4 regions of the Zoogloea oryzae genome follow, and region 3 is predicted to be linked to each of the others. Evidence: predicted binding sites of a transcription regulator. Region 3 holds the regulator's gene; each other region holds the start of a gene.
What was found. Region 3 encodes sigma-54, which starts transcription at its own class of promoters, with help from an activator protein. Its sites were predicted from a motif close to TGGCACGCTTNCTGCTNA; they were not measured.

Region 1: a site for sigma-54 is predicted at 2,129-2,146, ahead of QQK25_RS15230 (TorF family putative porin). Genes of this name have one in related genera too.
Region 2: a site for sigma-54 is predicted at 2,496-2,513, ahead of aspA (aspartate ammonia-lyase). Genes of this name have one in related genera too.
Region 4: a site for sigma-54 is predicted at 3,235-3,252, ahead of nirB (nitrite reductase large subunit NirB). Genes of this name have one in related genera too.

What each region holds. Positions count from the first base shown of each region.
Region 1 is NZ_BSPX01000049.1:19,026-24,107, reverse strand. Features, by position in the region: gene amt (ammonium transporter) at 1-937, opposite strand, end outside; gene glnK (P-II family nitrogen regulator) at 952-1,290, opposite strand; gene QQK25_RS15230 (TorF family putative porin) at 1,340-2,089, opposite strand; gene QQK25_RS15225 (accessory factor UbiK family protein) at 2,355-2,612, shown strand; gene QQK25_RS15220 (YceI family protein) at 2,679-3,254, shown strand; gene QQK25_RS15215 (hypothetical protein) at 3,315-4,565, shown strand; gene QQK25_RS15210 (YifB family Mg chelatase-like AAA ATPase) at 4,631-5,082, shown strand, end outside.
Region 2 is NZ_BSPX01000060.1:26,232-31,313, forward strand. Features, by position in the region: gene QQK25_RS16865 (dicarboxylate/amino acid:cation symporter) at 1-976, opposite strand, end outside; gene aspA (aspartate ammonia-lyase) at 1,010-2,440, opposite strand; gene QQK25_RS16875 (Dps family protein) at 2,792-3,292, opposite strand; gene QQK25_RS16880 (ZIP family metal transporter) at 3,420-4,379, opposite strand; gene QQK25_RS16885 (hypothetical protein) at 4,404-4,544, opposite strand; partial or broken gene QQK25_RS16890 (aldehyde dehydrogenase family protein) at 4,647-5,082, opposite strand, start outside.
Region 3 is NZ_BSPX01000024.1:31,537-36,618, forward strand. Features, by position in the region: gene recA (recombinase RecA) at 1-329, shown strand, start outside; gene recX (recombination regulator RecX) at 358-807, shown strand; gene lptB (LPS export ABC transporter ATP-binding protein) at 794-1,516, shown strand; gene QQK25_RS09715 (RNA polymerase factor sigma-54) at 1,532-2,989, shown strand; gene hpf (ribosome hibernation-promoting factor, HPF/YfiA family) at 3,006-3,329, shown strand; gene ptsN (PTS IIA-like nitrogen regulatory protein PtsN) at 3,485-3,970, shown strand; gene hprK (HPr(Ser) kinase/phosphatase) at 3,939-4,874, shown strand; gene QQK25_RS09735 (PsiF family protein) at 4,990-5,082, shown strand, end outside.
Region 4 is NZ_BSPX01000082.1:1,464-6,545, forward strand. Features, by position in the region: gene QQK25_RS19455 (SRPBCC domain-containing protein) at 98-532, opposite strand; gene QQK25_RS19460 (DUF3592 domain-containing protein) at 681-1,196, opposite strand; gene QQK25_RS19465 (hypothetical protein) at 1,323-2,054, opposite strand; gene QQK25_RS19470 (hypothetical protein) at 2,229-2,597, opposite strand; gene nirB (nitrite reductase large subunit NirB) at 3,475-5,082, shown strand, end outside.

The sequences.
Region 1 (5,082 bases), on a different contig from region 3:
ACAGCAGCGAGGCGCCGACGATGGTCAGGGTCAGGCTGTGCGGGGCGAAGGATTCGCGACCGAAGCCGATGCGCTTGCCAACCATGAAGGCACCCACCAGGCCGGCCACGGCGGCGTTGATGTGCACCACGGTGCCGCCGGCGAAGTCGAGGGCGCCCTTCTGGAACAGGAAGCCAGCCGTCGCAGTGGCGGCATCGGCCGCTTCAGCGGAGGTGTAGGCATCCGGGCCAGCCCAGTACCAGACCATGTGCGCGACCGGCAGGTAGGAGAAGGTGAACCACAGCACCGAGAACAGCAGCACCGCCGAGAACTTGATGCGCTCGGCGAAGGCGCCGAGGATCAGGCCGACGGTGATCGCCGCGAAGGCGCCCTGGAAGGCCACGTAGATGAGTTCCGAGACGACCACGCCCTTGGTGAAGGTGGCGGCGACGGAATCCGGCGTGATGCCCTTCAGGAAGACCTTGTCGAGGCTGCCGAAGAAGGCGCTGCCTTCGGTGAAGGCGATGGAGTAGCCGTAGAGGACCCACAGCACGCTGATCAGCGAGAACACCGCGAACACCTGCAGGAGCACCGACAGCATGTTCTTGGCACGCACCAGGCCACCGTAGAACAGGGCCAGGCCGGGGACGGACATCAGGATCACGAAGGCGGTCGAGACGAACAGCCAGGCGTTGTCACCCTTGTTGGGGACGGGCGCCGGCGCCGCTTCGGCCGGAGCAGCTTCGGCCGCCTTGGCCTCGGCAGCGGGGGCCGCCGCTTCGGCGGCCTTGGCGGCAACCGGGGCTTCGGCGGGCTTGGCGTCGGCGGCGGGCGCAGGCGCGGTCACTGCAGGCGCGGCCGCAGCGGCGGCCGGAGCCTCCGCCTTGTCCTGGGCCAGCGCAGAACCCGCAAAGCTGACCGCCACCGAGGCGATCAGGGCTGCGAACAGTTTTTTCATGATGGCACGCTCCCTTACAGCGCGTCGGCACCGGACTCGCCGGTACGGATGCGGATGGCTTGTTCCAGGTCGAAGACGAAGATCTTGCCGTCACCGATCTTGCCGGTGCTGGCCGCCTTTTCGATGGCTTCGATGACCTGATCGAGGATGTCGGTGTTCACGGCCGCTTCGATCTTCACCTTGGGCAGGAAATCGACAACGTATTCCGCACCACGATACAGCTCGGTGTGGCCCTTCTGACGGCCGAAGCCCTTGACCTCGGTCACCGTGATGCCTTGCACGCCGATGGCGGACAGGGCCTCGCGGACTTCGTCGAGCTTGAAGGGCTTGATGATGGCGGTAACGAGTTTCATTTTGGGGTCCTCTGCCGGGCGGCCGCGAGGGCCGCCTGGCGGTTGGAAATTAGAAGGTGCGGGTCAGGGAGAACAGCACGCGGCCCTTGCCCAGATCCTTGCCGTAGCCGTTGGTGTACCAGGCTTCGCTGGCGTTGGTGGTGATGTAGCTGAGGCCCACCACGGTGCCGCTGAAGTCCTTGGTCACGCCGACCTTGTAGTCGGTGTAGCTGGCGCCGTTGGCGCTGGAGCCGTTGACCTTCTGGCGACCGACGTGGCCGATCAGGTTGACGGTCGGGATCAGCTCATAGGTGGCGGTCAGGTCGAGGTAGCCGGAGTTCTTCGAACCCACCCAGCCGAACAGGTCGGAGAAGGAGTGGGAGTACTTCAGGGTCAGGAAGGTCCAGGTGCCGGCGACGTAGCCTTCCAGGGTGTTCGGGTTGTTGCCGTAGCCGGTGCCCGGGTAGAAGTACTGCAGCAGGCCCACGTCGTAGCCAAAGTCGCCGACGGTGTTCTTGTAGCCGCCGTAGAAGTCCCACTCGAGGCTGTTGCTGGTGGTGCTGTTGGCGTCAGACAGCCAGGACACGTTGGAACCCCAGGTGCCGGCATAGAGGCCGCTGGCGTGGGCGTAATCGACACCGCCCTGGAGGGCCGGCTTGCGGTTGGTCTGGCCGATACCGCGGTAGAGGTATTCGGAAACCACGCCGACGTTGCTGGTGAAGGTGTGCTCGGGGGCCGGGGCGGCATCCGCGGCGCTCACCAGGGTGGGCAGGGCGACGCCGGCGGCGATCAGGGCGGAAGCGATGACGGACTTGCGCATGATGAGAATCTCCAGGTGGTCAAAGTTGGTGAGCACACATAAGCAACCGGTGTGCCAGATTGCAAAACCTTTTAAAAAATATGGACATAGCACTGACGAGCGCGTTTTGCTGCGGCGCATGAAATCCCGCCGACGCACCAGTTTGGAATCATGCACCAATAAAGGGCGCTCTTTTGGTGCGCCCCGGCCTCGGCGCAGCCACCTCGGGACGGTGCTAAACTCAAAACCATCCCGACGATCTCAATTGCCAGTGAGGAACGCAGTCATGACCAACCCGAAAATCCTCGACGAAATCGGTGCCAAAGTCTCCGAACTCCTCGCCAACAGCCCCGCCAAGGACATCGAGAAGAACGCCCGCGCCCTGCTCGCCAGCGGTTTTTCCAAGCTTGATCTGGTGACCCGCGAGGAATTCGAAGTGCAGCGCGAAGTGCTCACCCGTACCCGCGAGAAGCTCGCCGACCTGGAGCACCGCGTCGCCCGCCTCGAAGCCGAGCTGGCCAGCCGCCCGCCCGCGCAGGACTGACCCGCCGTCGCTGCAAAACCGAGGGCGCCACGGCGCCCTCTTCTTCGTCCGCCCCACGGAGTCGCCATGAACAAAGCCCTCACCGCCCCCCTGCTGCTCGCCCTTGCCGCCGTCTCCGCACCCGCCCTGGCCGCCCCGGCCGGCTACACCGTCGACCCGAACCACACCTTCCCGGTGTTCGAGGTGGATCACCTGGGCTTCTCCACCCAGCGCGGCCGTTTCAACAAGACAAGCGGCCGGATCACCCTCGACACCGCCGCCCGCCAGGGCACCGTGGACGTGACCATCGACGCCACCTCGATCGACATGGGCTTCGCCAAGTGGAACGACAACATGCGCGGCGAGAACTACTTCAACACCGACGTCCACCCGACCATCACCTTCAAGGCCGACCGGCTGGTGTTCGACGGCGAGCGCCCGGTCTCCGCCGAAGGCAGCCTGACGATGCTCGGCGTCACCCGGCCCGTCACCCTCACCATCAACCGCTTCCGCTGCGCCCCGCACCCCCTCAACAAGCGCGAGACCTGCGGCGCCGACGTGGTGGCCACCCTCAAGCGCTCCGAGTTCGGGATGACCAAGTACATCCCGTCGGTGGGCGACGACGTGCGCCTGCTGATCGCCGTCGAAGCCTTCCGCGAATAACGCGAAGCGCTGTCACACGCCGCTGCTACCCTGCCCGCCCCACCACCGCTCCCCGACGCCATGCTTCCCCGCATCCGCCCCGGCCTCCTGATCCTCGCTGCCGCGCTGGGCCTCTCCGGCTGCGCCAGCGTCGGCCCCACCGCCCTTGACGACACCCGGCTGCAGTACAACGAGGTGGTCAAGCGCACCACCGAGCAGCAGCTCCTGCTCAACATCGTGCGCCTGCGCTACACCGACACGCCCAGCAGCCTCGGCGTGTCGGGCATCGCCGCGCAGTTCGAGCGCAGCCAGAGCGTCGGCCTGCTGCCCTTCTTCACCGCAGTGGGGGGCGACGCCAGCCGGGGCAGCTTCACCGCGGTGCTGCCCCAGGCCCAGATCATGGGCGCCGACCGCCCGACCTTCAGCCTCACCCCGCTGGACGACCAGGAATTCACCCGCAAGCTGTTCACTCCGCTGCCTCTCGACGGGGTGATCTACCTCGCCAAGACCACCTGGCCCATCTCCAAGGTCTTCCGGCTCTACCTCGAAAACCTCAACTGGGTGCCCAACGCCCAGACCGCCAGCGGCCCCACCCCGCGGGAGGCGCCGCCGGTGAGCGACTTCCTGCGCGGCGTGGCCGCCCTGCAGACCCTCCAGGACCGGGGCGCCATCGTCTTCGGCCTTGCCGAGCAGATCGAGCAGGTGGGCGGCACCCTGCCCGCCGGCGCGGTGTCGGCCGCCGACCTCATCGAAGCCAGCAAGAACGGCCTTGAGTACCGCCCGGCCAACGGCGGACGTGGCTGGCAGCTCGTCCGCCGCACCAGCGTGCCCGTGCTGCGCCTGGACCCCGACGCGCTCAGTTCGCCCGAGATGCGCGCCTTCGAAGAAGCCTTCCACCTGCGCCCGGGCATCACCGAGCTGCGCATCACCCAGGAAGCCCTCACCCCCTTCCGCTCCGCCCTGCCGAAGGACGGCGTCGCCAGCCTCGACCTGGAAACCCGCTCGCTGCTGCAGGCGCTGTACTACGTGAGCCACGGCGTGGACGTGCCCGCCGAGCACCGGGCCCGCGGCCTCGCCACCATCACCCGCGACGCCACCGGCCGCGAATACGACTGGAACGAGGTGATGCGCGACCTCTTCCACGTGCGCACCAGCCCCGAGCGCCCCACCCGCGCCCACGTCGCCGTGCAGTACAAGGGCCAGTGGTTCTACGTGGAAGAATCCGACCAGGACACCAAATCCACCTTCTCGCTGCTGGTCGAGCTATCCCGCCTCGAACTCGCCGGCAAGACCGGCCCCGGCCCCCAGCTCACCCTGCCGATCGGGCGCTGAGGCCCCACCTGTAGAAATCCACAGCCCCAGGCGATACACTTCGCATTTTTAATGCGGAAGACATCATGAGCCTGGCCGTTCTCGCCAGCCGCGCCCTCGTCGGCCTGCAGGCACCGGAAGTGTGCGTCGAGGTGCATCTGGCCAACGGCCTGCCGGCCTTCACGCTGGTGGGCCTGCCCGACGTGGAAGTGCGCGAGGCCCGGGACCGGGTCCGCGCCGCCCTCCAGACAGGGCAGTTCGAGTTTCCCCAGCGCCGGATCACCGTCAACCTCGCCCCGGCGGATCTACCCAAGGAAGGCGGTTGCTTCGATCTCCCCATCGCCCTGGGCATCCTCGCCGCCTCCGGGCAGATCCCCGCCGACAAGCTTGCTCAGTACGAATTCGCCGGTGAGCTCTCCCTCACCGGCGAGCTGCGCCCGGTGCGCGGCGCCCTGGCCCTGGCCCGGCAGGCCGCCGAGCGCGGGCGCATCCTGATCCTCCCCGCCGCCAACGCCCCCGAAGCCGCGCTGGTCAATGG
Region 2 (5,082 bases), on a different contig from region 3:
TGTCGTAGGCCTGGGCCACGAACAGCGCGGCGAAGGTGGTGTAGATCATCGAGCCATCCAGATTGAAGGAGTAGCCCAGGGGCAGCACGAAGCTGGTCACGCGGTTCTTGATGCCGAACTTCTCGAGCTGTTCCATCAGCTTGGGATACACCGACTCGCTGCTGGCGGTGGAGAAGCCCACCAGCATCGGGCCGCGCACCAGCTTGAGCAGGCGGAACACATCCTTGCCGAGCACGAAGTAGCCGGCGGCGATGAGCACGCACCACAGGGCGGCCAGCGCCACGTAGAAGCTCACCAGCAGCTTGCCGAACACCAGCAGCATGCCCAGGCCCTGGGTGGTGATGGCACCGGCCACGGCACCGAACACGCCCACCGGGGCAAAACGCATCACGTAGTCGGTCACCTTCAGCATCACGTGCACCACTTCTTCCATCGTGCACACCAGGCTGCGGGCGGTCTGGTTGTGGAGGTGGCCGAGGGCCAGGCCGAAGAACACCGCGAACACCAGGATCTGCAGGATCTCATTGGCCGCCATCGCCTCGAAGATGTTCTTCGGGAAGACGTGGGTGATGAAGTCCTTCAGGTTGAGGGCGCCCGTCTTGAGGTTGGTGGCGGTGCCCACGTCCGGCAGCGGCACGCCCAGGTGGGCGCCCGGCTGCAGCAGGTTGGCAAACACCAGCCCGAGCAGCAGCGAACAGAACGACGCACCGACGAACCAGCCCAGCGCCTTGGCGCCGATGCGGCCGACGGTCTTCGAGTCGCCCATCCCGGCCAGGCCCGCCACCAGGGTGGCAAACACCAGCGGGGCGATGATCATCTTGATGAGGCGCAGGAAGATGTCGGTGAGGATGCCGAAGTAGCTGGCGATCTCCTTGGCCTGGGCGGGGCTGCCGGCAAACGTGTTGCAGGCGTAGCCAACGATGACGCCGAGCAGCAGGGCGATGCCGATCAGGGTCGTGAGCCGGTTCATTTTCATGATGAATTCCTCGTGGTCGGATTCGGGGTGGGATCAGGCTGCGCGGGCGGACGCGGTGGGAATCGGTTGCGGACGGGTGAGCACCTCGGGGCGCAGCACCTCGGCCAGCTGGGCGGCGTTCATCAGGCCGCGCTCCAGCACGATCTCGGCCACACCCCGGCCGCTGGCGTGGGCCTCGGCGGCGACTTCGGTGGCGTTGGCGTAACCGATGTACGGGTTGAGGGCGGTGACGATGCCGATGGAGCGGGCCACGCTCTCGCGCAGGGCGTCGCGGTTGGCGGTGATGCCCTCGACGCAGTGGGTGGCCAGCGCGTGGCAGGCGTTGGTGAGGTGCAGCACGCTCTTGAACAGGCTGTGGGCGATGATCGGCTCGAAGGCGTTGAGCTGGAGCTGGCCGGCCTCGGCGGCGAAGGTGACGGTCATGTCGTTGCCGATCACCTCGAAGGCCACCTGATTGACCACTTCCGGGATCACCGGATTGACCTTGCCCGGCATGATCGACGAGCCGGCCTGGCGCGGCGGCAGGTTGATCTCGCCGAAGCCCGCGCGGGGGCCGGAGGACAGCAGGCGCAGGTCATTGCAGACCTTGGAGAGCTTGACCGCCACGCGCTTGAGCACGCCGGAGAGCTGCACGAAGCTGCCGCAATCCTGGGTGGCCTCCACCAGATTGGGGGCGGTAACCACCGGGATGCCGCTGATCTCGGCGAGCTTGCGGCACACCAGCGGCGCGTAGTCCGGGTGGGCGTTGATGCCGGTGCCGATGGCGGTGGCGCCGAGGTTGATCTCGCGGATCAGCAGCGCGGCTTCCTGCAGGCGGGCTTCGTCCTCGCCGAGCATCACGGCGTAGGTGGAGAACTCCTGGCCGAGGGTCATCGGCACGGCGTCCTGCAGCTGGGTGCGGCCCATCTTGAGCACGTCGGCAAACTCCACCGCCTTGCGCTCGAAGGCGCCCCGCAGCCCGGCCATCGCGTCGATCAGCCGGAAGATGCCCACGTAGGTGGCGAGCTTGAGGGCGGTGGGATACACGTCGTTGGTCGATTGACTCATGTTGACGTGCTCGTTGGGGTGCAGCTTCGTGTAGTCGCCACGGGCGTGGCCGAGGAGCTCCAGCGCGCGGTTGGCGATCACCTCGTTGGCGTTCATGTTGGTGGAGGTGCCGGCACCGCCCTGGATCACATCCACCACGAAGTGCTCGTGGAGGTTGCCGTCGATCACCTCGCGGCAGGCGGCGACGATGGCGTCGGCGCGGGTGGCGTCGAGCAGGCCCAGCTTCTGGTTGGCACGGGCGGCGGCCTGCTTGATCTGGGCCAGGGCGCGGATCAGGTCGGGATAGACGGCGATGGAGATGCCGGTGATGTCGAAGTTCTCGCGGGCCCGCAGGGTGTGCACGCCGAAGTAGGCGTCGGTGGGCACTTCGCGGTCGCCGAGCAGATCGTGTTCGAGGCGGAAGCCGGGGTTGGTCATGGTCGTTGTCTCCTGTTTTATTGGCAGCGCCACTGCGGGCGCCATGCCCATATCCATTGCACGGCCCGTGCCAGCCGGCAGGAGACAGCAAGCGGTTGATTGGATTTGGATTTTTATTTTCCGGCGACGCGCGGGAAACGGATTTCCGGATTTGCGCGGGGAAAGGCGTTCGGAAATCCGAACGACCGGGGACAAATCGGAGAGGGGGATGTCGGGCTGAAGCCCGACCTACAAGGGCGTGCGAGCCAGCGAACCTGTAGGTCGGGCTTCAGCCCGACAAGGGCAGGCGCGAAACAAAAAAACGGCAGCAGCGCCTTGCACGCTGCTGCCGTCATCCGGGATGGGGTCAGCTCATTCTTCGAGCAGACTGCGCAGCATCCAGGCGGTCTTCTCGTGGACTTCCAGCCGCTGGGTGAGCAGGTCGGCGGTGGGCTGGTCGTTAGCCTTGTCCACCAGCGGGAACAGGCCCCGGGCGGTGCGGGCGGTGGCTTCCTGGGCGGCCACCAGCAGGCGCACCATCTCCAGCGCGGCCGGCACGCCTTCGGGCTCGTCGATGGAGGTGAGCGAGGCGAACAGCTTGCCGGTGCCCGGCGCCGGGTGGCCGAGGGCGCGGATGCGCTCGGCGATCACGTCCAGCGCGTTCCACTGCTCGGTGTATTGGGCCATGAACATCTGGTGCAGGGTGTTGAACATCGGCCCCTTCACGTTCCAATGGAAGTTGTGGGTCATCAGGTAGAGGTTGAAGCTGTCGGCCAGGAGGCGCGACAGGCCGGCGGCGATCTCGGCCCGGTCGTCGGCGCTGATGCCGATGTCCATCACGGGGCCGGCGGATTTGGTGGCTTTCTTTTTCATGGTCGTCTCCTTGTCGGTCGTTCGTCGTCGATGGAGAGAGTATCGGCCGGGCCGGCGGCAGCGTCCAATTGTCATGTTCGCTGCTGACGATTGGAAAAACCAATCGTCCGGCGGATGGCGCGGCGCCTCAGCCCATCGCCGTATCGAGGAACATCATCACCGCGAAGCCCGCCATCAGGCCGAGGGTCGCGGAGGTCTGGTGGCCGTTGCGATGGGTTTCGGGAATCACCTCGTGGGACACCACGAAGATCATCGCCCCAGCCGCAAGGCCCAGCCCGATCGGATAGGCCAGCGCCAGCCCGCCGGCGATGCCTGCGCCGAACAACGCGCCCAGCGGCTCCATCAGGCCAGACGCGCCGGCCATCAGCACGGCCGGCCAGGCCCGCACGCCCGCGGCACGCAGGGCCATCACCACCGCGAGCCCCTCGGGGATGTCCTGGATCGCGATGGCGCTGGTCAGCGGCAGGCCCACGTTCATGTCGCCCTGGGCGAAGCTCACCCCGATGGCCATGCCTTCGGGCAGGTTATGCAGGGTGATCGCCAGCACGAACAGCCACACCTTGCCCACCCGGTCGCAGCCCGGGCCGCAGGGGCCTGTGCTCTCGTGCTCGTGGGGGGTGAAGCGGTCGAGGCCCAGCATCAGCAGCACGCCCAGGGCCATCCCGGCGGTCACCGTGAGCGCCCCCATCGCGCCGCTGCCGGTCATCTCCTTGGCGGCGGCAAGGCCGGGCAGGATCAGCGAGAAGGAGCTGGCGGCCAGCATCATCCCCGCCGCAAAGCCGAGCAGGCTGTCCTCGGCCCGGGCCGACAGCTTGCGCAGGGTGATCCCCGCCAGCGCGCCCAGCGCCGTGGCGCCAAAGCCGGCCAGCCCGCCCAGCATCGCCAGCCGCAGGGGCTCGCCCCCGCCGGCGATGCCGTCGCTCACGCCGCTCGCCAACAGCAGCAGCATCGCCGCCAGCGAGATCACCAGCCCGCCGGTCATCCACGGATGCTGGCGGGCCTGGATGCGCCAGGCGTCCCGCCAGGCAAGGCCCGCCATCTCGCCACCGGCCAGGGCGAGGCCGCCGGCGCTGTTGTTGTCGCTCATCGTTCCTCCCTGATCGCGGCCGGCTCAGCCGACGAGGCTGCGGGCCATCTCGGCCAGCCACAAGGCCGCGCCGATGGCGACGACGACCGAGCCGATCACAAAGCGGACGCGGTGGTCATGGGCGTTGGCGTGGGCCGCGTGGCTGGCGTAGCGGATCGTTCTCATGGCGGTCACCTCCTGTCTCTTGATGATTGCATTCTTGCCGCAGCGCCCGATCAAGTCCAATTGCCAATATTCCTGCTCGCGATAGGGTCAATTGATCGCCCCTCAGCCAAAGCGCACCCCCTGGGCCAGCGGCAGGCTGCCCGAGTAGTTGATGGTGTTGGTGGCCCGCCGCATGTAATTACGCCACGCGTCCGAGCCTGCCTCGCGGCCGCCGCCGGTCTCCTTCTCGCCGCCAAAGGCGCCGCCGATCTCGGCGCCGGACGGCCCGATGTTCACGTTGGCAATGCCGCAGTCACTCCCCGCCGCGGCCAGAAACTGCTCCGCCTCGCGCAGGTCGGTGGTGAAGATCGACGACGCCAGCCCCTGGGGCACGCCATTGTGCAGCGCGATGGCTTCGTCGAAGCTGCGGTAGCGCAGGGCGTACAGGATGGGGCTGAAGGTCTCGCGGGCCACCAGCGCGGTCTGCGCAGGCATCTCCACCAGCGCCGGGCGCACGTAGCAGCCGTCCGGGCAGCCCGGCACGGCCACCGTTTCGCCG
Region 3 (5,082 bases):
AGGTGATCGGCTCCGAGACCAAGGTCAAGGTCGTCAAGAACAAGGTCGCGCCCCCGTTCCGCGAAACCCTGTTCGACATCCTGTACGGCGAAGGCACCTCCCGCGAGGGCGAGATCATCGACCTGGGCGTCCAGCACAAGTTCGTGGACAAGTCCGGCGCCTGGTACGCCTACAACGGCGAGAAGATCGGCCAGGGCAAGGACAACGCCCGCGAGTTTCTCAAGAGCAACCCGCACATCGCCCGCGAGATCGAAAACAAGATCCGCGTCGCCGTCGGGCTGCCCGAGATGGCCGTGATCGCGCCCGCCGCCCCCGCCGCGGCAGCCTGAGCGTCCCGGGCAGGAAGCACCGTCGTCCATGGCCACCAGTCTGCATGAGCGGGCCCTGCGCTGCCTGGCCCAGCGGGAACACTCCCGCGCCGAGCTGGCCCGCAAGCTGGGCACCCTTGGCAGCGTGGAAGAGGTGAGCGCCGAACTCGACCGTCTGGTCGAGCTTGGCCTCCTCTCCGACGCCCGCTTCGCCGATGCCTACGTGCGCGCCAAGGCGGCCCGCTTCGGCGCCTCGCGGCTCAAGAGCGAGCTCGCCCGGCGCGGCGTCGGCGCCGAGCAGATCGGCCTGGCCATTGCCGACAACTGTCCGGAAAGTGAATTCGAACGCGCCTGCGACATCCATCGCCGAAAATTCGCCGCAGCACCGGCAGACGCGCGAGAATGGGCGCGCCAGGCGCGTTTTCTTCAAGGTCGCGGTTTCTCGACCGAAATCATTCGTAGAGTCCTGAAAGAACACCCCGGCGATGAGCCTGCTTAAAGTCAGCAACCTGCGCAAGAAGTACAAGGCCCGCACCGTCGTCCACGACGTCTCCTTCGACGTCGGCAGTGGCGAGGTGGTCGGCCTGCTCGGCCCCAACGGCGCCGGCAAGACCACCTGCTTCTACATGATCGTCGGCCTCGTGGTCGCCGACGGCGGCGAGATCACCCTCGACGACCAGGTCCTGACCCATCGCCCGATCCACCAGCGCGCCCGCCTCGGCCTGTCCTACCTGCCCCAGGAGATGAGCGTCTTCCGCAAGCTCACCGTGGCCGAGAACATCCAGGCCGTGCTCGAACTGCAGAAGCTCACCAAGACCGAGATGGCCGAGCGCCTCGAGCAGCTCCTCGGCGAACTGGGCATCGAACACCTGCGCGACAACACCGCGATCTCCCTCTCCGGCGGCGAACGCCGGCGCTGCGAGATCGCCCGCGCCCTCGCCTCCGACCCGCGGCTGATCCTCCTCGACGAGCCCTTCGCCGGCGTCGACCCGATCGCCGTGATCGACATCCAGAAGATCATCCGCTTCCTCAAGGAAAAAGGGATCGGCGTGCTCATCACCGACCACAACGTCCGCGAAACCCTTGGCATCTGCGACCGCGCCTTCATCATCAATGCCGGCGAAGTGCTGGCCAGCGGCCGCCCTGAAGAGATCGTCCGGAATGAACAGGTCCGTCAGGTTTACCTCGGCGAGCACTTCCGGCTTTAAGGCATCATTGTTGTCATGAAGCCCAGCCTCCAGCTCAAACTCTCCCAGCATCTCGCGCTCACCCCGCAGCTGCAGCAGTCCATCAAGCTGCTACAGCTATCGACCCTCGAGCTCAACCAGGAGATCGAGAAGATCCTCCTCGAGAACCCGATGATCGAGCGGGACGAGCCGGAGTCGAACCTCGGCTCCAGCCGTCTCGAAGCCCCTGGCCCGGCCGCCCCCGCCGGCAGCGAGGCCGCCCAGGAGCGCGAGCAGGAGCAGGCCCGCGAATCCGACCAGCGCGAACGCGACACCGACCGGGAGTTCGACTTCGCCGAAGGCGGCGACTGGCAGGGCTCCGGCAGCGGCTCGCGGGACGATGACGACGACAACGATTTCCAGGATCTCCAGGCCACGGTCACCACCCTGCGCGACCACCTGGACGCCCAGATCGCCCTCACCCAGCTGTCCGACCGCGACCGGGCCCTCACCCGCTTCATGATCGAGGCCCTCGACGACGACGGCTACCTCAGCCAGGCCCTGGAAGACCTCCTGCCGCTGCTGCCGCCCGAACTCGAAGTGGATCTGGACGACCTCACGATCGCCCTGCGCCACATCCAGAGCCTCGACCCCTGCGGGATCGGCGCCGCCGACATCGGCGAATGCCTCGGCCTGCAGCTGCGCGCCCTGCCGCCCAGCCGCGAACGCGAGCTGGCGCTGGCCATCGTCGCCGAACACCTCGAGCTCCTCGCCGCCCGCGACTACCTCAAGCTCAAGCGCGCGCTGCGCTGCACCGACGACGAGCTGCGCGAAGCCCACGCCCTGATCCTCGACCTCAACCCCCGGCCCGGCGCCCGCTTCGCCCAGTCCGACATCCGCTACGTGGTGCCGGATGTCATCGTCCGCAAGGTGCGCAACACCTGGGTTGTGAACCTCAACCCGGACGCGATGCCCAAGCTGCGCATCAACCAGCTTTATGCCCAGATCCTGCGGGACAACCGCGGCGCCAGTGGCTCCCTGTCCAATCACCTGCAGGAAGCCCGCTGGCTCATCAAGAACGTTCAACAGCGCTTCGACACCATCCAGCGTGTGTCGCAAGCGATCGTTGACCGGCAGCGTCAGTTCTTCGATTATGGCGATGTGGCGATGCGCCCTCTGACACTGCGTGAAATCGCCGAACAGTTGGAATTGCACGAGTCCACCGTCTCGCGGGTGACCACCCAGAAGTACATGGCCACACCAAGAGGCATTTTCGAGTTCAAACATTTTTTCGGCAGTCACGTCGCCACCGACACCGGTGGGGCGGCTTCCTCGACGGCGATTCGGGCGCTGATTCGCCAGCTGGTAGCCGCGGAAGACAAGAAGAAACCCTTGTCCGACGCCAAGATTGCCGAGTTGTTGGGCCAGCAGGGTATCGTCGTGGCACGCAGGACCATCGCAAAGTACCGCGAGTCCCTCGATATCCCGCCGGTCAGTCTGCGCAAAACCATCTGACAGAAAGGTAAGAACCATGAACCTCAACATCACGGGGCATCACGTCGAAGTTACGCCGGCCATCCGCGAATACGTTTCCTCCAAGCTCGATCGCGTGATCCGTCATTTCGACAACGTCACCAGCGTCGGCGTGATCCTCTCGGTGGAAAAGCTGCGTCAGAAGGCCGAAGTCACCGTTCACGTGCGTGGCAAGGACATCCACGTCGAGAGCGAGGATGCCGACATGTATGCCGCCATCGACGCCCTGACCGACAAGCTCGACCGCCAGGTTCTGAAGTACAAGGACAAGGCCTCCGACCACGGCCATGACTCCCTGAAGCAGCACCTCGCCGAATCCTGATCTTCGGCCCCAAGTAATCCCCTTCTCCCCGGGACCGTTGTGGCTATAATGCGCCCCAACTGACACAACGGCCCCGGCGGCCTCCGCCCCCGGATTTTCCAGATTCGTTCCCGGAAACCTGTCCCGGTCCAGCCGCGTACAGGAACATCCCGCCCATGAACCTCATCGCCAAACTTCTGCCTCCGGCCAATGTGGTCGTCGGCCTCGAGGCGAGCAGCAAGAAGCGCGCTTTCGAGCAAGCCGGCCTGCTGTTCGAGAACAATCACGGCATCGCCCGGAGCACCGTCTTCGACAGCCTGTTTGCCCGCGAGAAGCTCGGTTCGACCGGTCTCGGGCAGGGCATCGCGATCCCCCACGGACGCATCAAGGGCCTGAAGGACGCACTGGGTGCGTTCATGCGCCTCGCCGAGCCGGTCCCCTTCGACGCCCCCGACGGTCGTCCGGTGTCGATGCTGTTCGTGCTGCTGGTGCCCGAACAGGCCAACGAACACCACCTGCAGCTCCTCTCCGAACTCGCCCAGATGTTCAGCGATCGCAGCTTCCGCGATCAGCTCCTGGCCGCCCCGGACGCCCTCGCGGCGCACTCCCTCTTCGCCCAGTGGGGCAGCGATGCGCCAGACAACAGTAGCGCGGCTGTTTGACGACAACCTCGACCGCCTGAGGCTGCGCCACATCTGCGGCAGCCTCGACACCCGCATCTCGGTCTCCGAAGACCGCATCTGGCCCGCCGACATGGTCGGCCACCTCAACCTGATCCACCCCGACCGCCTGCAGATCCTCGGCTCGTCCGAGCTCGCCTGGGCCCGCCGCCAGACCCGCGACAAGGTGATCCACCATGTCCGCGAGATCCTCTCCTACGGCCCGCCGGCGATCATCGTCGCCGACGACGAAGACATCCCCAGCCTGATCCGCACCGTCTGCGCCAACGAAGACGTAGCCCTGTTCGCCAGCCCGCTGCCGGCGGCCAACGTCATCGACCTGCTGCGCAGCTACCTGTCGCGCAAGCTGGCCGAACGCGTCGCCCTGCACGGGGTGATGATGGACGTGCTGGGCCTCGGCGTGTTCATCACCGGGGATTCGGGCGCCGGCAAGTCCGAGCTCGCCCTCGAACTCATCTCCCGCGGCCACGGCCTGGTGGCCGACGACATCGTCGAGTTCTCGCGCATCGCCCCGACCGTCCTCGAAGGCCGCTGCCCGGCCCTTCTGCAGGACGTGATCGAGGTGCGCGGCCTCGGCATCCTCAACATCCGCACGATCTTCGGCGAGACCGCCTGCCGGCGGAAGATGAAGCTCAAGCTGGTGGTTCATCTGCAGCGCCGCCAGCCCGGCGACCAGGATCCGCTGCGCCTGTCCCTTGAGGGCGAGCAGCAGCTGATCCTCGGCGTACCGCTGCGCCGCGTCGTGCTTCCGGTTGCAGCCGGCCGCAACCTGGCCGTACTCCTCGAGGCCGCGGTGCGATCGACGATCCTCCTGCTGCGCGGCATCGATTCAACCCAGGAGTTCGTCGATCGCCAGCGCCGGGCGATGGAAGACAGCGGCTTTTAACCAAAAGACACGACATCCGGCAGCCTGGGCGGGCCTGGCCGTCAACGGATTCACCCAAGCACCGTTTATGATGATGTTGCAGTTCCGACAACCCGCCCATACGAGGAGTGGCCAGATGAAAAAATTGATCCTGAGTGTCGCTGTTTCGATGTTTGCCGCCGGTCTGGCACCCGCCGCCTTCGCGGCCTCCACCCAGCAGAACAAGATG
Region 4 (5,082 bases), on a different contig from region 3:
ATCAGTGGAGCGCGGGCCTGGCCGTATCGATGTTGCCACATGGCATGCTCGCCTTTCTTCACTCGCCCCATGTCGGGTTACGCTGCGCTAACCTGACCTACGTAATCTGCGGGAGCCCTGTTACCTCCACCCCCAACCGATCCAGATTTTCCTCATTCGCCGGCTTCACGATGTGGGCGACGGCTTCGGCGATGCGGGTGTCGGCGAAGGTCTGATCCCAGTGGAGCGTGGTGCCGTCGCCGGTGGGTTCGAGGGTGATGGCGAGCCGGAAGAAGGGCGCGCAGGTGTGCTGGATCACCACGCGGCGCTCGGGTTCGATGTGCTCGAAGCGGGACTCGTTGGGATGGACGGTGCCGTCGGGGCCGATCATGTCGAAGCGCCATTCGCCGCCGGGCTGGAAGTCGAATGCATGGAAGCGGTTGCTGAAACCCAGCGGCCCCCACCAGCGGACGAGGCGTTCGGGGTTGCGGATGGCCTCGAAGAGGGTGGCTGGCGAAGCGGCGAAATAGCGGGTGGTGCTGAAGGTGGTCATGGCTTTGCGTCGCCTCCGGGTGATGGCTTGCGGATGGGGTGTGCATGCCCACTATAGCGATTGGGGCGGTGGCTTGTCAGGCGGTGGAGCGGGGGGATCGTGCTTCAAGCGTGTCGGATCGGGCTGCGTCAGCCCGGGATGCCCGAACTTATGCGTCACCTGCCCGAGGCGCTGTGCACAGCCTGATGTTGTGGCGGGCGACTGGGAATGTAATGCCGAAGACGACGAGCGCAAAGGTGATCACCGGGATCGTGCCTTGTGCTGGACGAGAGACATCGAGTGCGGATTCGTCTGGCGCCTCAGGGTCGAAATAGACCCGGACGGTTTGACCTTCCGGGTATGCGCTGGCGATTCTGGTGGCCTCGCTCTTTGAACGGCAGGCTCCGGCGCCAATTTCGATCCGGTGGCCGAGGTACTCGCGCCGTTCAACGGTGTATTGATAGCTGACAGAGGGCAAATAGTTCGACAGGTTCTTGCATCCCGGACGCACCTGCGACGAGACGACGACGCCATCCACCGCGTGCCACTTCGATGTGCCCGACAGTTTGATCAGGTCAAGGACTGAGGACGTCAGCGCCCAGAATGAAAAAAGCGCGAGGAAGGAACAGAACGCGCCGACAAAGCAACTCACGCCTTTGCGGGTGGGCGGGGAGCTATAGGGCATCTTCTAACCTGTAGTACTGCCGTTGCCGATGGGCCATCCCCTGTCTTGCCGACGAGACGATCGGACATCCGGCATGCCCATTCCGCAGGAATGGAGACGGGGAAAGCATGGCCTGTGGTGAAACGATCATTCCTGCGGCGCGGGCTTGAAGTGGAGGGCCAGGGCGACGGCCAGCGCGAAGATCGACATCTTCGACAGCGATCCGTTCAGAAACGCCAGGGCCGGGACGACCGTTCCTGCCATCCTCAGGGGGAGCACGATCAGCAGCGAGGCCACGATCATCCGTGATAGGGAGAGGGCGGGTTTGAGGGGGTGGTTGCAGGATGGGCATTTGGGAAGCCTGCCCAGGCCCGATCCGGCGCGTGAGAGGAATGCGATCTTCCAACCGCAGCACGGACATGGGTATCCCAGGCTGGTGACGTAGCGCGGATCGGCGTCTGGCGGATCGGGTTCCAGCGGCGTGTCGGGCGGGGTGGCCTGATTGGCAAACCAGTCGTTGCTGACGCGCGCGAAGAGGAGGCCGATGACGGCGATGAGGATCATCGCGCTGATGACACTGACGACCGTATCGCCTGCGCTTTCATTCCAGCTTTCACGCAAGGTGGCGAAGGTGGATAGCGTCTCCACAAGTGTCACGGCGAACAGCATCCAGCGCGCCCAGTTTCTGCGTTGGCTGATCTTTATCTGCAGAAAGAGCAGCGGCAGGGCGAGGAGGGCGAAAACGATGCCGCCGATCAACAAATTGATGCCGCGCTCTTCTGGCGGGCTGTCGACAAGCCGCTGCACAAGGCCGTATGTAGCGTGCAGCAGGATCAGTGCGATCAGCAGCTTGCAGGCGTTCGCGACGTCGCGGGGCATGGCTGGAGTCATGGGGGAAGCGATCATCGTGAGGGCATCTCGTGTTTGCATCGCTGAACTCAAATCGCTGCGACGTCGATCGTGACGTCGCAAGCGGCCTCGCAACCCGGGCTCACACGTCGTGAGCCGGCATCGCCGAGGCTGGCAAGGCATTGGCGGCCGTGCATCCGCCCATCAGCCCTTGTCAGCACCCTTGGCTGCGCGCTTGGGGCGGTTGCGGTCGGATTTCTTCTTCATGCCCAGCGCGACGATCTGGTCGGAGTCGGGCCCGAAGAGGACGATGGCTTCGTCCTTCGCGCCCAGGGCGATCTTGTGGACGGTGCTGCGCTCATTGAGGAGGGCGCTGCGGGCGGCGGCAACGGCATTCTCAGCGTGGATGAGGGCGGTTTCGAACTCGCTCATCCGCTGTAGCGCAGCCATGGCGGATTCGAGGCTGTAGGCGGGGTTGTGCGGGGTGTAGCCATCGATGCCGCTGAGGGCGCGCAGGGTCTCGATGTCGGCGTCGAGGATGGGTTGGGGGATGCGTTTCGGGGTGGCGCTCACCGCTGTCTCCTATGGGCTGTGTGAATAAAGATACAGTTTGCGCGATATTATCATTGGGTATGTGGTATGGGAATATTGCGCATGCATTACGGGTGGGTTTTGCGGTGCGCCGATGTTCTGCCGACAGCACCCTTGTGGGCGGGTGCGTGGCTGGCAGTGGGCTCATTGCGTTCTTTGCACGGGTGGGTGGATCTGCTTGCGCGGTGCCTGTAGATCGATGCGCACGATGTGTTGATGATCTACACGAGGGTGTAGATCGAATGTCATCGCCTGTTGATGATCGACAGTCGGGTGTAGATCGATGTTCACGGGGTGTATTCGATCTACACCGGCCTGTATTCGATTGTTCACGACGTGTAGATCATTAACACCCGCGTGATGAACGATTCACACCCCTGCGTGAAGCATTCGCAGCCCTGCGCGATGCGTTGCAGGGTGGTGGGTTGATGCCTCGGTGGATCGATCTGTAGGTCGGACTTCAGTCCGACAACGCCCCTGGTGTCCCCGGTCATCTTGTCGGACTGAAGTCCGACCTACAGGGGGGCGGCGCTGGTTTCATGCACCAATCCGGGGCTTGCTGCACCGCAGTAGGGCTGTTTTTTGCCCTCGAACCCCTGGTTTTCCGCGAAAAACCGTCTGGCACGATACCTGCTGAGTAGTGATTGCCCGCTGGCAGTGTCGTCGCGGGCGGTATTGCCTCCGCCAACGACGGCGGGACCCGAGAGAGTGGGGCGCGTGTGCGTCTGCAACCTCGTTGTTCCAACCCGACTTTGATCCGCGTTCCGCGGGGGCCATGATGTCTGCGCCGCTCGTCTCCCGAGCACTGGCAAGGATGTCCTGAATGTCCCGGCAGGAGCCAGGACGTGCAGGATTCATCATGAAAATCATTGTTGTCGGCCACGGCATGGTGGGCCACAAGTTCCTCGAAGAACTTCAGTCGCTCGCAGCCGCCCCTACCGAAGTCACCGTACTGTGCGAGGAGCCTCGCGCCGCCTACGACCGGGTTCATCTCTCCGAATTCTTTGCAGGCAAGACGGCCGACGACCTCTCGCTGGTCGAGCCGGGCTTCTTCGACAAGACCGGCTTTGCGCTGCGCCTCAACACCCGCGCCACGGCCATCGATCGTCGGAACAAGACGGTGACCACCGCCGAGGGCGAGGTGTTGGCCTACGACAAGCTGGTGCTGGCTACCGGCTCCACGCCCTTCGTGCCCCCGGTGAAGGGCAACGACCGGGCCGACTGCTTCGTCTATCGCACCATCGAGGATCTGGAGGCGATGACCGAATGCGGCGCCCGCTCGAAGACCGGCGTGGTGGTGGGCGGCGGCCTGCTCGGCCTCGAATGCGCCAAGGCGCTGCGCGATCTGGGCCTCGAAACCCATGTGGTGGAGTTTGCCCCGCGCCTGATGGCGGTGCAGGTGGATGACGACGGCGGCCGCATCCTGCGCAGCAAGATCGAAGAGCTGGGCGTGAAGGTGCACACCAGCCGCAACACCGTCGAGATCGTCGATGGCGCCCGCGCCCGGCATCGCATGGTGTTTGCCGACGGCTCCTACCTCGAGACCGACATGATCGTGTTCTCCGCCGGCATCCGCCCGCGGGATGAACTGGCCCGCCAGAACGCCCTCGCCGTGGGCGCCCGCGGCGGCGTGGCGGTGAATGACCACTGCGGCACCAGCGACCCGGACATCTACGCCATTGGCGAATGCGCGGCGTGGAAGGACATGGTGTATGGCCTGGTGGCCCCTGGCTACGACATGGCCCGCGTGGTCGCGCGGCACATCGCCGGCCAGCCCGGCGGCGATTTTGCCGGCGCCGACATGAGCACCAAGCTCAAGCTGATGGGCGTGGATGTGGCGAGCATCGGCGATGCCCAGGGCCGCACGCCCAACTGCCGCAGCTTCCGCTACATGGACGAGGTGAAGCAGGTCTACAAGAAGATCGTGGTGAGCGAGGACGGCAAGCATCTGATCGGCGCCGTGCTGGTGGGCAACGCCGACGAATACGGCACCCTGCTGCAGATGGCGCTCAACGGCATCGCGCTGCCCGCCGACCCGGAGTTCCTGATCCTGCCGTCCAGCGACGGCAAGGCCAAGCCGGGCCTGGGCGTGGATGCCCTGCCGGAGAGCGCCCAGATCTGCTCGTGCAACAACGTCACCAAGGGCCAGATCTGCGCGGCGGTGGCGGATGGCGTCTCCGACATCGGCGGCATGAAGGCCTGCACCAAGGCCGGCGCCACCTGCGGCGGCTGCGTTCCGCTGGTCACCCAGGTGATGAAGGCCGAGATGGCGCGTCTGGGCATGGCGGTGAACAACCACCTGTGCGAACACTTCCCGTACTCCCGCCAGGAGCTCTTCCACCTCATCAAGGTGGGCGAGATCAAGAGCTTCGACGAACTCATCGCCAAACACGGCAAGGGCCTCGGCTGCGACATCTGCAAGCCCACCGCGGCGAGCATCTTTGCGTCGTGCTGGAACGAGTTCGTG